Regions from separate parts of the Streptomyces showdoensis genome, predicted to be linked through region 4. Evidence: riboswitches for the same ligand, from Rfam matches in the RefSeq annotation. Region 4 holds a riboswitch; each other region holds the start of a gene.
The links. Region 4 has a riboswitch for cyclic di-AMP ahead of ABD981_RS33775 (C40 family peptidase). Riboswitches for the same ligand answer to the same signal wherever they lie in the genome.
Positions count from the first base shown of each region.

Region 1: linked by a shared signal. The riboswitch ahead of ABD981_RS24190 (LysM peptidoglycan-binding domain-containing protein) and the one ahead of ABD981_RS33775 (C40 family peptidase) in region 4 are both predicted to bind cyclic di-AMP.
Region 2: linked by a shared signal. The riboswitch ahead of ABD981_RS08595 (M23 family metallopeptidase) and the one ahead of ABD981_RS33775 (C40 family peptidase) in region 4 are both predicted to bind cyclic di-AMP.
Region 3: linked by a shared signal. The riboswitch ahead of ABD981_RS36120 (M23 family metallopeptidase) and the one ahead of ABD981_RS33775 (C40 family peptidase) in region 4 are both predicted to bind cyclic di-AMP.

Region 1 is NZ_BAAAXG010000026.1:2,443,247-2,446,543, reverse strand. It holds gene eno (phosphopyruvate hydratase) at 1-471, opposite strand, end outside; gene ABD981_RS24190 (LysM peptidoglycan-binding domain-containing protein) at 767-1,495, opposite strand; cyclic di-AMP (ydaO/yuaA leader) riboswitch at 1,499-1,673, opposite strand; gene ABD981_RS24185 (LysM peptidoglycan-binding domain-containing protein) at 1,931-2,965, opposite strand; gene ABD981_RS24180 (cytochrome P450 family protein) at 3,080-3,297, opposite strand, start outside.
Region 2 is NZ_BAAAXG010000012.1:404,689-407,985, forward strand. It holds gene ABD981_RS08590 (tyrosine-protein phosphatase) at 1-784, opposite strand, end outside; cyclic di-AMP (ydaO/yuaA leader) riboswitch at 1,158-1,312, shown strand; gene ABD981_RS08595 (M23 family metallopeptidase) at 1,317-2,291, shown strand; gene ABD981_RS08600 (SGNH/GDSL hydrolase family protein) at 2,453-3,247, shown strand; gene ABD981_RS08605 (STM4011 family radical SAM protein) at 3,234-3,297, opposite strand, start outside.
Region 3 is NZ_BAAAXG010000028.1:309,313-312,609, forward strand. It holds gene ABD981_RS36115 (GntR family transcriptional regulator) at 1-132, opposite strand, end outside; gene ABD981_RS36120 (M23 family metallopeptidase) at 302-1,072, opposite strand; cyclic di-AMP (ydaO/yuaA leader) riboswitch at 1,085-1,251, opposite strand; gene ABD981_RS36125 (M16 family metallopeptidase) at 1,455-2,822, opposite strand; gene ABD981_RS36130 (M16 family metallopeptidase) at 2,849-3,297, opposite strand, start outside.
Region 4 is NZ_BAAAXG010000027.1:199,785-203,081, reverse strand. It holds gene ABD981_RS33785 (ATP-dependent Clp protease proteolytic subunit) at 1-298, shown strand, start outside; gene ABD981_RS33780 (hypothetical protein) at 306-611, shown strand; cyclic di-AMP (ydaO/yuaA leader) riboswitch at 952-1,127, shown strand; gene ABD981_RS33775 (C40 family peptidase) at 1,131-1,607, shown strand; gene ABD981_RS33770 (ATP-binding protein) at 1,795-2,235, opposite strand; gene ABD981_RS33765 (8-amino-7-oxononanoate synthase) at 2,403-3,297, opposite strand, start outside.

The DNA of each region.
Region 1 (3,297 bases), on a different contig from region 4:
GTGCGAGCCGCCGTTCAGGATGTTCATCATCGGAACGGGCAGCAGGTGCGCGTTCGGGCCGCCGAGGTAGCGGAAGAGCGGCAGGTCGGACGCCTCGGAGGCGGCGTGCGCGACGGCGAGGGAGACGCCGAGGATGGCGTTGGCGCCGAGCGAGGACTTGTCCGGGGTGGCGTCCAGGTCGAACATCGCCTGGTCGATCAGACGCTGCTCGGTGGCGTCGTAGCCGACGAGCTCCGGGCCGATCTGCTCGATGACCGCGAGGACGGCCTTCTCGACACCCTTGCCCTGGTAACGGTTGGGGTCACCGTCGCGGAGCTCAAGGGCCTCGAACGCACCGGTGGAGGCACCGGACGGCACGGCAGCACGACCCGTGCTGCCGTCGTCGAGGCCGACCTCGACCTCGACCGTGGGGTTGCCTCGGGAGTCCAGGATTTCCCGGGCTACGACGACGTCGATGGACGGCACGAGCATCTCCTTCTGGGATGTGACGCTGGTTGTGACGCATGCGGCAAGGTCTCGTTTCGCCTTGCGACAAGAGCCTAACCGGCTCCGGGGCTCCGGCCAGCCGGACGCCCGCCCCCTGGGACGAAAAAGGACCCAAGGGCACGCATCTGAGGACGAAAGACCCATTACTACTGATCGGTAAGGACCCGGGAGGGCCCCGCGAAGGCTCCGGGAAGGGCCCGGAACGGGGAAACCCCGGTCCGGAGCGCACGGGGGAAGGGCACTCCGGACCGGGGTGGTCACCGCGGGTGGGTCGTCAGGCTCACTTGAGGTGGAGCTGCTGGCCCGGGTAGATCAGGTCGGCGTTCTCGACGACGTCCTTGTTGAGCTCGAAGAGCTTGGCCCAGCCGCCCTTGACGCCGTGCGCCTGGGCGATCTTGCTGAGGGTGTCGCCGGCGACGACCTTGTACTCGCCGTCGCCCTTCTTGACCTTCTTGCCGGTCGGGGTGGTGACCGTCTTCTTGGAGACCGTCTTCTTCGACGTGGTCTTCGGCGCCTGGCGCTGCTCGCTGCGGGTCGTCGGCTGCTCGGTGGAGCGCTTCGACGACGAGGACGAGGAAGAAGAGGACGAGGAAGAGGAGGAGGAGCTCGCCGAGGAGGAGCCGCCGTTGTAGGCGGCGCCGGAGAGACCCACGCCACAGCTCGGCCACGCGCCCTTGCCCTGGCCGGCCAGGACCTTCTCTGCGATGGCGATCTGCTGGGACTTCGACGCCAGGTTGGCGGTCGGGGCGTAGGCGGTGCCGCCGTACGCGGCCCAGGTGGAGGCGGAGAACTGCAGGCCGCCGTAGTAGCCGTTGCCGGTGTTGATGGACCAGTTGCCGCCGGACTCGCACGCGGCGACGGCGTCCCACTCGGAGGCGGTGGCGGCCGAGGCCGTGCCCGCGGTCATCAGCGGGGCCGCGACGGCGACACCGGTGACGCCGACGAGGGTGACGACGCGGGTCGCCTTGGAGGGACGACGGTGTTTGCCCTTGTTGCCGGAAAACAGCATGGGAATTCTCCTCACCGACGCCTACGAGGTGAGCTGTCGGGTTCGGACCTGATGAGTTGTCCGGCCGCGTGTCCTTGCACGCGGCTTCACCCCAAGCCGATCGTCGGCCGTCTGTCTCAACGGCCGGGGCCGGCACTTACCTTGGGTCCCCCGCTCCTGCCTTCGGCGCTTGCGCGACGACTGTTCCCGTAGGTCGGCGGCAGGATTCGGCGTACCGGTCGACGGGGCCCGCGGTGGCGAGCGGTCCTGACCGTAGACATAGACCCGGCGGAAGTTCAAAGACCATCAACCCGGAAAAATCGCCCCTACTTGCTCCCCTCAGAGGGGTGTTTATGCAGGTGAGGGGCGACCCGAGCAAACTTTGCGGACGTGACACGCCAGTTCGGCAAGAGAGACCCATGTCTCACTTACTCATAACGGACATTCAGCCCCGAACTACTCTCCCGCAGGGACGGGTTCACCGTTCAGGTCAAGGCTCTGACCAGGGATGATGAGGTCCGGGTCGGCGCCGACCGTCTGCTTGTTGGCGTCATAGAGGGCGGTCCAGCCGCCGGGCAGCGCGTTCTCCTGCGCAATGTCCGACAGACTGTCACCCGGCTTGACGGTGTATTCGTCAGCCTTGCCCGTCTTGTCCGACTTCTCCCCCGTGACCGCACCTTCGGCCGACGCGCCGCCACCGGCAGCGCCATCCGTCGACCCGTCAGTCGGGGCCGCGTGACGCCCGGAATCGGGCGTGCTGTCCGGGATGCCCGGTTCCTCCGGCGCCGCGTCACCACGGTGCTTGCCCGTGCCCGGGGCGGCCGGATCCGTCGTGCCGGGAGTGCCGGGAGTACCCGGCGTGCCGGGCGTGCCCGTCGTGTCGGGCGTACCGGGCGCGGTCGGCGTGCCGGGCGTCGCGGAGCCGTCCGGCGTGGCCGGGGTCGCGGGCGGGGTGGTGACGCCGGCCGAGGGGGAGGCCGGGGTCACGGGGGTGGCCGGGGTCGTGGTGCTCGCCCCGGAGCCGGCCGGCAGTCCGTCGGTCCGGTTGGACTCGGCGACCGGACCGGTGGACGCCTTGGGCTTCACCGCGGGCCCGGGGACGACGGCGGGCTTCCTGCCGTCGTTCGTCAGGCCGGCGATCGGCGCGCAGGTGGCCCACTGGGTGTCACCCGCGGCGAGCGCCCGGTCCGCGATCGCGATCTGCTGAGCCCGGCTGGCGAGGTCCGCGCTCGGCGCGTACGACAGGCCGCCGTGGCGCTCCCAGCTCTCCTGGGTGAACTGGAGACCGCCGTAGAGCCCGTTGCCGAAGTTGGCGCTCCACGCGCCGCCCGACTCGCACTCGGCGACCCGGTCCCAGGTCGGGGCGTCCGCCGCGGAGGCGGAGCCGGTGGCGAGCAACGGCAGGGCCATGGCCGAGCCGGTGACGCCCGCCGCGACGACGAGTGCGGGGGCCTGGCGGGGTCTGCGGTGTCGTCCGTTCCCGGAGCGCATACGGACTGCCTTTCGCGTGGCTGCTGAGACTGCGGGTGAACGTAGCGGCATTCGAACGTGAGTCACAAGTCGATGCAGCGGAGATCACGCGAAGATCACATTCTTGACGGTCCGTCAGCCGAGCGGGGCTTTGTGGGAAGCGCTGAACTCCACCGGAAGCGTGCGCAGGCCACGCATGATCAGCCCGCCGCGCCACCGCAGTTCCGCCGGATCGGCCCCAAGTCGCAGGTCCGGAAGGCGAGTCAGGAGCGTCGCGAGCGCCGTCTGCCCCTCCAGTCGCGCCAGCGGAGCGCCCAGGCAGTAGTGGATGCCGTGCCCGTAGCCGAGATGCT
Region 2 (3,297 bases), on a different contig from region 4:
GCAGCCGCGCGCGCAGCTGGTCCCGGGTCTCCGGGGCGAGCCGCAGGCCCTCGGACAGGTAGGCGTCCACCGAGCCCCAGGTCCCCTCGATGGTGTCGAAGGCGGCCCGCAGGTACTCCACCCGCGCGTCGAACAGCGGGCTGAGCAGCTCCATCACCTCGGGCGACATGGCGTCCGCGGCGTCGGAGCCGCGCGTCACCTTGTAGCGCCGGTGCGGCTCGTTCGACTTCACGTAGTCCGCCTCGATCGCCTCGCGCTCGACGCCGAGGGCGAGCAGCGTGATCGCGATGGACAGGCCGGCGCGGTCCTTGCCGGCGGCGCAGTGCATCAGCGCCGGGAGGCTGTCCTCGGCCATGGCGTGCAGGATGCGGCTGTGCTCGGCCGTCCGCTCCACGATCATCTTCTGGTACGACTCGGACATCCGGGCCGCGGCCTTGCCGTCGCCCAGGATCTCGTGCAGCTGGGCCAGGTCGCCGGTGCGCACCAGCTTCCAGAACTCCTTGCCGTCGGCCGGATCGTTCAGCGGTATGTTCACGTTCGTCACGCCGGGCAGTTCGACGTCCGCCCCCTCGATGCGCACGTCGGCCTCGTTGCGGAAGTCGAAGACGGTGTGCAGGTCGAGGGTGGCCAGAAACGTCGCGTCCTCCGGCGTGGCGTGCGCCAGGTGACCGCTGCGGAAGAGGCGTCCGGCGCGCACGCTCCGGCCGTCCACCGTCGGCAGCCCGCCGAGGTCGCGGAAGTTGCGTACGCCGGTCAGCTCGGGCTCGGTCGTCGCTTGCGTCACGGATGCTCCTGGTCTCGAGATCGGTTCCTGGGGCAATCATCCAGGTGAGGGGCCCCGAACGCATCCCCTCTGGCAGGAATGAGCAATCTGTCCGAATTACGCCCTTAGGGGTAACGCGCCCTGATACCGGGGGAGATGGGATTCGGCGCGTGAGCAGCGTCATAAACGTGACGGACCGTGGCTGATCGTCTTTCCCAAATTCCCTTCCGGAAAGGGAAATCGAGGGACCGTCATCCACGGAGGGTGACCGCAATTCCGGCCGGAAATCGCGCCCGTGCCGCCGTCGCGAAAACAGTGGCTTGTTCGTTCCCGCCCGCCTCGTCTAGCGTCGCGCTCAATCCGGACGGACCGCCTAATCCTGCCGCCGACCGGAATCCGCACACCACCCGGACAAGGCAGGAGCGGGGGACCCAGGTAGTACGCCGATCCCTCGAAGAAGGACGGCTCGGGGTGAAGTCGCGCGACCGCGCGGCCGGACATCTCCAGTCCGAACCCGACAGCTCACCTCGCAGGCGACGGAGAGGAATTCGTCATGCCCGCGAAGGGTAAGCACCGTCGTCCCAAGGCCAATCCGATCACCCGCGGCTTCGTCGCCGCCGGCACCGGTGGCGCCATCGTCGCCCTGCCGCTGATCGGCGCGACCGGCGCGCACGCCGCCGAGCAGGCCGCCCCGATCGCGAAGGCCCCGCAGGCCGTCGCCGCCGCGGCCCCCGCCCAGGCCCCGGCCGCCGCTCCCGCCGCCGCCCCGAAGGCGTACACCGTCGTCCGTGGCGACTACCTGTCGAAGATCGCCGACGAGCACCACCTCGCCGGCGGCTGGCAGAAGCTCTACCGCGACAACCGCCAGGTCGTCGGCGAGGACCCCTCACTGATCCTCCCCGGCATGAAGCTCACCTTCGGCGCCAAGAGCACCGGCAAGCACACCGGCAAGGCCCACCCGCCGAAGGCCGCCGCCCCCGCCCAGAGCAGCGGTGACGACACGCGTGCCTCCCGCGGCGGCGAGCGCTCCGCGGCCCCCGCCACCTCGGCCTCCTCCTCCGCGGCCGCTTCCTCCTCCTCCTCTTCGTCGTCCTCCTCCTCGGCGGGCGAGACCTCCTCCTCCGGCTGGGTCGCCCCGATAGCCGGCGGCGGTGTCTCCACCCCGTACCGCGCCTCCGGCTCGATGTGGTCCTCCGGCTACCACACCGGCGTCGACTTCATCGCCTCCACCGGCACCACCGTCCGCGCGGTCGGCCCGGGCACCGTCTACTCCGCCGGCGACGGCGGCGCGTACGGCAACCAGGTCGTCATCCAGCACGCCGACGGCACCTTCTCGCAGTACGCCCACCTGTCCTCGATCTCCGTCTCCGCCGGTCAGACCGTCACCGGCGGCCAGCAGATCGGCCTCTCCGGCGCGACCGGCAACGTCACCGGCCCGCACCTGCACTTCGAGATCCGCACCGGGCCGGAGTACGGCTCCGACATCGACCCGCTGGCCGCCCTGCGCGGGCACGGCGTCAGCATCTGACCCCGGAGACCCGTGGGTTCACCCCGGAGGCCCGGCACCCGCGTGCCGGGCCTCCGGGGTATTCCGACTTGGGGGAATCTTTATGGGTGGCATATGTCACCCGCCGTCAACCCCTCCTTACGGTCGCGTAGGTCACATCCGTAAAGGAAGGATGTGGTCTCGTGGCAGACGATTCGAGAACATCAGACAAGCACGCATTCGGGTCGTACGCGGCGATCGGTGACAGCTTCACGGAGGGCGTCGGTGACCCCGGGCCCGACGGGACGTACGTCGGATGGGCGGACAGGTTCGCGGTCCTCCTCGCCGACCAGCTGCCGGAGAACGACGCCTTCCGCTACGCCAACCTGGCGGTGCGGGGGCGCCTTCTGGACCAGATCGTCGCGGAGCAGGTCCCCCGGGCGAAGGAACTCGCCCCCGACCTGGTGACCTTCTGCGCCGGCGGCAACGACATCATCCGCCCCGGCACCGACCCCGACGACGTGGCCGAGCGCTTCGAGCGCGCCGTCGCCGACCTGACCTCCGCCGTGGGCACCGTCATGGTGACGACCGGCTTCGACACGCGCGACGTGCCCGTCCTGAAGCACCTGCGCGGCAAGATCGCCACCTACACCGCCCACGTCCGGGCCATCGCGGACCGCTACGACTGCCCGGTGCTCGACCTGTGGTCGCTGAAGTCCGTCCAGGACCGGCGGGCCTGGGACGACGACCGGCTCCACCTGTCCGCCGAGGGGCACACCCGGGTCGCGCTGCGCGCCGCCCAGGTCCTCGGACTGCCGGTGCCGGCCGACCCGGACCAGCCGTGGCCGCCGCAGCCGCCCCGCGGCACGCTGGAGGTCCGCAAGGACGACATCCACTGGGCGAAGGAGTACCTGGTGCCCTGGATCGGGCGCCGGCTGCGCGGCGAGAGCTCCGGGGACCACGTCGAGGCCAAGCGCCCCGACCTCATGCCCCTGTAGGGGCCCCGGGCGGACCGGCCGGGATCCGCTCCAGGACGCCGCCGGCGAAC
Region 3 (3,297 bases), on a different contig from region 4:
GCGGACCGGAACCCGGGAGACCCCGTAGCGGCGGGCGAGCTGTTCCTCCGTCAGCCGGGCGCCCCTCCCGAAGACGCCGGAGACGATGTCGTCCCGGATCGCCGTGCATACCGAGTGCGCGGGAACACGCATGTCCGACCTCCGCATTTGATCCGCGCGAAACCCCATCGAGTGGCGCCTGTCCGGCGACTCTTGCGACTCTATTGCAGGACGCCGGAATTTCCGATGCCGCCCGGTAATACGGACACAAAAAAGAAGCCCCGGCTCGTTCGAGCCGGGGCTTCTTCACAGAATTCACACGTCAGACGTGGACTCCGCGGGCGCGGAGGTAGGAGATCGGGTTGATGTCCGATCCGTACTCGGCGCTCGTGCGGGCCTCGAAGTGGAGGTGCGGGCCGGTCGAGTTGCCGGAGGAGCCGGAGACGCCGATCTGATCGCCCGGGGTGACCTTCTGGCCGACGTGGACACCGATCGAGGAGAGGTGGCCGTACTGGGTGTACGTGCCGTCGTTCATCCGGATGACGATGTTGTTGCCGTACGCGCCGCCCCAGCCGGCCTCGATGACGGTGCCGGAGCCGACGGAGACGACCGTGCTGCCGTAGGAGGCGTGGAAGTCGATGCCGGAGTGGCTGCCGGAGGACCAGAGCGAGCCACCGGTCTTGTAGCCGGTGCTCACGTAGGAGCCGGCGACGGGGAGCTGGAAGGAGTTCAGGCGCTTGCGCTCGGCCTCGCGGGCGGCGCGCTCCTGGGCGGCACGGATCTCCTTGGCGCGGGCCTCGGCCTTGCGCTTCGCCTCGGCGGCGGCCTTGACCCGGGCGGCGGCCTCGACGGCCTCCTTCTCCTGGGCGTCGGCCTGGGCGTCGACGCGGTCGGAGAGCGACTCGGCCGTGATCACCTGGGTGAGGCCGGTGTCCTCCGGGGAAGCGGGCTCCGTGTCGGCGGCGAGCGCCGGGGAGGCCAGGGTGCCGATGACGCCGGTCGTCGCGAGGGTCGCCACACCGGCGATGCCCACGGAGCGGCGCGCCATGCGGCTCGGACCACGATGCTTCCCGGTGGCACGGGTGAACGCCATGTAGTGGCTGATCCTTTCCTTCCCTCTCGCCTACCGGGTTAGCTGACGGGTTCGGAGCAGGAAGGTCTCCTACGGGCCCCTCCGCTCGCCGAGCGAAGGCGTCCGATTCACCCCAGGGACTGCGATGGGTCCCCGGCTCCCCAGGCTCGCGCCTTACGGGGACTCGGCGATGACTGTCCGTTGCCGCGGATGCGGCGTCGTACAACGGCCGGACAGACGGATCGAAGCTAGGCCGATCTTCTGTCAATCGCCAAACAGACACGCGCTTTTGTAAGACATGCCACAGGGCAGAAGATCACACTCACTGCCAATACGGACAAAAAGGAATGACCCCGACGAACCAGGTCGTCGGGGTCCCCGTACCCGCGTGACAGCGGCTCAATCAGCCGGTCACGACGGTCACTTCGCCGATGCCGAGGGCCCGCACCGGCTCCTCGATCTGCGCCGCGTCACCGACGAGCACGGTGACGAGCCGGTCCACCGGGAAGGCGTTGACCACGGCCGCGGTCGCCTCCACCGTGCCGGTCTCGGCGAGCCGCGCGTACAACTGCGCCTGGTAGTCGTCCGCGAGGTGCTGCTCGACCTGGTCGGCGAGCGTGCCCGCGACGGAGGCGGCCGTCTCGTACTTGAGCGGCGCGACCCCCACCAGGTTCTGCACGGCCACGTCGCGCTCGGCGTCCGTCAGGCCGTCGGCGGCGAGGGTGCGCAGCACCTTCCACAGGTCGTCAAGTGCCGGACCCGTGTTGGGGGTGTCGACCGAGCCGCTGATGGCGAGCAGCGACGCCCCGTTGCCCTCGCCGTCGGAGCGCAGCACCTGGCCGAAGGCGCGCACGCCGTACGTGTAGCCCTTCTCCTCGCGCAGGACGCGGTCCAGGCGGGAGGTGAGGGTGCCGCCGAGGCAGTACGTGCCGAGCACCTGGGCCGCCCAGACGCGGTCGTGGCGGTCGGCGCCGACACGGCCGATGAGCAGCTGGGTCTGGACGGCTCCGGGGCGGTCCACGATGACGACGCGGCCGGTGTCGTCGGCCGTGACGGGCGGCATGGGCCGCAGGGCGGCCGGGGTGCCCGTCCAGGCGCCGAGCGTCTCGGCGAGCACCTTGTCGAGGTCGACGTCGGTGAGGTCGCCGACGACCACGGCGGTGGCCGTGGCGGGCCGGACGTGCGCGTCGAAGAAGGCGCGGACGGCGGCGGCGTCGATCGCGGCGACGGTCTCCTCCGTGCCCTGGCGCGGCCGGGAGACGCGCGCGTCGGCCGGGAACAGCTCCTTGGAGAGCTGCTTGGCCGCGCGACGGGCCGGATTGGCCGTCTCGTGCGGGATCTCGTCGAGCCGGTTGTTCACCAGCCGCTCGATCTCGGACTCCTCGAACGCCGGGGCGATCAGCGCCTCGGAGAGCAGGCCGAGCGCCTTGGGCAGCCGGGAGACCGGGACCTCCAGGGAGACCCGCACGCCCGGGTGGTCGGCGGCCGCGTCGAGGGTGGCGCCGCAGCGCTCCAGCTCCGCGGCGAACTCCTCGGCGGTGTGCTGGTCGGTGCCCTCGGACAGGGCGCGGGCCATGATCGTGGCCACGCCGTCCAGGCCCTCCGGCTCGGCGTCCAGCGGGGCGTCGAGGGAGATCTCGACGGCCACCACCTGCTGGCCGGGGCGGTGGCAGCGCAGCACCGTCAGCCCGTTGTCCAGCGCGCCGCGCTCCGGGGCCGGGAAGGCCCAGGGCTTGGCCTCGCCCGGCTGGGGCTGCGGGTGGAAGGTCATGCTCGTCAAAGACGCGGCAGCGTCGGTCACTGGTCCGCTCCCTCTTCCTCGTCGCTCTCGCTGTCGCCGTCGGCGCCCACCGGTTCGTAGACCAGCACCGCGCGGTTGTCCGGGCGCAGCTTGGCCTTGGCGACCTCCTGCACCTCCTCGGCGCTGATGTCGAGGACCCGGTGCACGGCGGTCAGGGCCAGCTGGGGGTCGCCGAACAGCACCGCGTACCGGCACAGTTCGTCGGCGCGGCCGGCGACCGTGCCGAGCCGGTCCAGCCACTCGCGCTCCAACTGTGCCTGCGCGCGCTCCATCTCCTCGGGCGTCGGGCCCTCGGCGGCGAAACGGGCCAGCTCGTCGTCGACGGCCGACTCGATCCGCGGCACCTCGACACCGCCGGAGGTCTTCACGTCCAGCCAGCCCAGGGAGGGCGCGCCGGCCAGCCGCAGCAGCCCGAAGCCCGCGGCGACGGCCGTGCGGTCGCGGC
Region 4 (3,297 bases):
CGGCTCGCCGGGGCGGCGGCTGGCGCTCCCGGGGGCCCGGATCGTCCTCCAGGAGCCCACCATGGACGAACCGTTGCAGGGGCAGCCGAGCGATCTGGACATCCACGCCCGGGAATTGCTGCGCCAGCGCGAGCTGGTCGTCGGCCTGCTCGCCGAGCACACCGGACAGAGCCGCGAGCGGACCGGCGCCGATCTGGACCGGACCACCGTCCTGGACGCGCCGGCCGCGCTGGCGTACGGCCTGGTGGACCACGTGGTTCAGACCCGCGCCCACTCGACCGGCGCCGGGGAGGGGTGATCCCGCGATGGTCCCGGAGCTGCCGCCGCTCCCCGCACTGACCCGCGCCGAGGGCGAGTTCGTCGACACGTACCTCGAAGTCGTGGACCTCCTGGGGCGGATCAATCCATCCAGATCCACGCATACCTATGGGGCCCTGCGCGCCGCTCAAGCGCTGGTGGGGCGGGCGACGGCGCTGCGCGACGCCCTGACGCTCATGCATATGCGGGGCGAGAGCGAGGTCCACGCCGACACATTGGCGCGCGCGTTACGGGTGTTGGACGGAGAGCGACGGGCCGGCCGGGTCACCGTCCCCGAAGAGCCCGCGAGTTGACACTCCGGCGTGTCGTGTCGAGGTCCACCCGGGGCACGGAAAGCGCAGAATCACTCCCTCGTTCGGCGTAGTCGACGTATCGACATAGAACCCGGACGAGTTGCGCAACAGGAGTACGCATCTGGCGGAATCGGGCGTTCCGTCGCAGGTGCGGGGCTCATCGGCCAAACCTCCGAAGATCGAGAAACGAGACTGTCCACCCGTATGGATCAGTCGTGAGGAGCCTCACATATCGCCGTTTCAGCTCGGATTTCGCCCTGTCCGTGGGTCAAGATCCTCGTCGACGACAAGCCCCCGCCACCCACGGCGGGGCGGTCCGGGCGGACGCCGAGTCCTGCCGCCGTCCCGGACGTCTGGTCGACAGGAGTGGATCGGCAGGAGTGGAGGACCCGAGCAGTACGGGACGTTCGCGAGCAGTACGGGACGTTCCTCGGGGTGAAGCCGCAGCCGCGGCCGGGCATCTTCGCCTGCCCGAACCCGACAGGTCATCCTTCACAGGCGGCTGACGAAGGGTTGCGCATGACTGCGCAGATTCATGTCCCGTCCCTGCTGTCCCGGGCCGGAGCCGTCTCGGCTCTCACCCTCGCCGCCGTCGGCGGCACGCTGCTCGCCCCAGGAGCGGCGCCGGAGGCCCAGGCCGCGACGTCCTACGCCAACACGGCCTTGAACGTCGCCGCCTCGAAGAAGGGATCGCCCTACAGGTACGGAGCCACGGGACCGAGCCGGTTCGACTGCTCGGGACTCACGCTCTACTCGTACAAGAAGGCGGGCAAGACGCTGCCCCGCACCGCGCAGCAGCAGTACAACAAGACCCGGCACATCTCGGCGGCCGGCCGACAGAAGGGGGACCTGGTCTTCTTCCATTCCGGCGGAAGGGTGTACCACGTCGGAATCTACGCGGGTAACAACAAGATCTGGCACTCGCCGAAGACCGGCTCATGGGTGAAGCTCGACAAGATCTGGAGCTCGAAGATCTCCTACGGCCGCGTCCGCTGACGAGCGGACCCCGCCGCACGGGCTCGTCGGCCTGATCAGCCGATGCGCTGATGCGCCGATGTACGAAGTGTGAAGTACCGACGTGATGCACGACGGTGCGGGAGGAGCGTCCGGTGGCGCCGCCGGCCCCTCCTCCCGCCCGGGCGCGACCCCCGCGACCGCACGGACCGCCGCTGGGCCGAGAAGCCTAGGCGGCGTGCGCCGCCGGCCAGGGCAGTCGGATCCAGACCGTCTTGCCGCCCTCCTCCGTGGGCGTCACGGAGAGCCGCCCGCCCGCCTCGGCGGCCAGATAGCGGATGATCACCATGCCGCGCCCGTTGTCCTGCTGCACGGCGGCGGGCAGCCGCCGCGGCCAGCGCGGGTGGCTGTCAGTCACCCCGATGCGCAACTGCTCGTCGCGCTCCAGGCGCACGTCGACCGTGAAGGTCGGCGACTGGCCGAAGGTGTGCTGGACGGCGTTGGTCGCCAGTTCGGAGACGATCAGCCGCACCGTGTCCGCGATGTCGTCGCCCTCGTCGATGTCGTCGAGCCCCCAGGACCCGAGGACCTCGGCGACGTACCGCCGGGCGGCCGCTACCGAGGCCGGATCGCTCGGCAGCGTGACGGTTGCTTCCTGGTGATCTGCCATGGCGACGCCGTCCCTTTCCCACCGGGCCGAGCCCCGGTTTGCGCTGCGCGCCAGACTGCCACCGATCGTGCCGCCCTGGGTGGCGATCCACCAAGATATGCGGATATCTGTCGCCCGAAGCAGTGAACGGTGCGACGGGCGACCGGACAACCGCGCGTGACCCGCGGTCAGCCCGCGTCGGGCTCCCTCTCCGCCGCCCCGTCCGGAGCCGTCCGGACGATGGTCTCCACGGCCCGCTCGATCTGCGCGTCCGTGAGGTCCGCCCGGGCGGTCAGCCGGAGGCGGGAGATGCCGTCCGGGACCGACGGCGGCCGGAAGCAGCCGACGCCCAGACCCCGTTCACGGCAGTCCGCCGCCCAGCGCAGCGCCTCCTGCGGGCCCGGGGCGCGGACCGAGACCACGGCCGCGTCGGGGCGGGCGGCGGTCAGCCCGGCCTCGGTGAGCAGCCGGTGCAGGCGGGCCGCCACGGCACGGGCCCGGGCCGCCAGGCCCGGTTCGGCCGCGATCAGACGCAGGCTCGCCAGCGCGCCGCCCACGGCGGCCGGGGCGAGTCCGGTGTCGAAGATGAAGGTGCGGGCCGCGTTGACCAGGTGCTCGATCACCCGGGCCGGTCCGAGGACCGCGCCGCCCTGGCTGCCCAGCGACTTGGAGAGGGTGAGGGTGGCGACGACGTCCGGGGCGCCGGCGAGTCCCGCCTCGTGGAGCGCGCCGCGCCCGCCCTCGCCCAGCACGCCGAAGCCGTGGGCGTCGTCGACGACCAGGCCCGCGCCGTGCGCCCGGCAGACCGCGGCGAGTTCGGCGAGCGGGGCCCGGTCGCCGTCCACGGAGAAGACGGAGTCGCTGACGGCCAGCGCCCGGCGGCCCGGGTGGGCGGCGAGGGTCTTGGCGACGGCCTCCGGGTCGGTGTGCGGGACCACGGCCGTCTCGGCGCGCGCCAGTCGGCAGCCGTCCACGAGGGAGGCGTGGTTGCCCGCGTCGGAGACGATCAGGCCGTCCGGCACGGAGAGCGCGGTGAGCGCGGCGAGGTTGGCGGTGTAACCGGAGGAGAAGACGAGTGCCGCC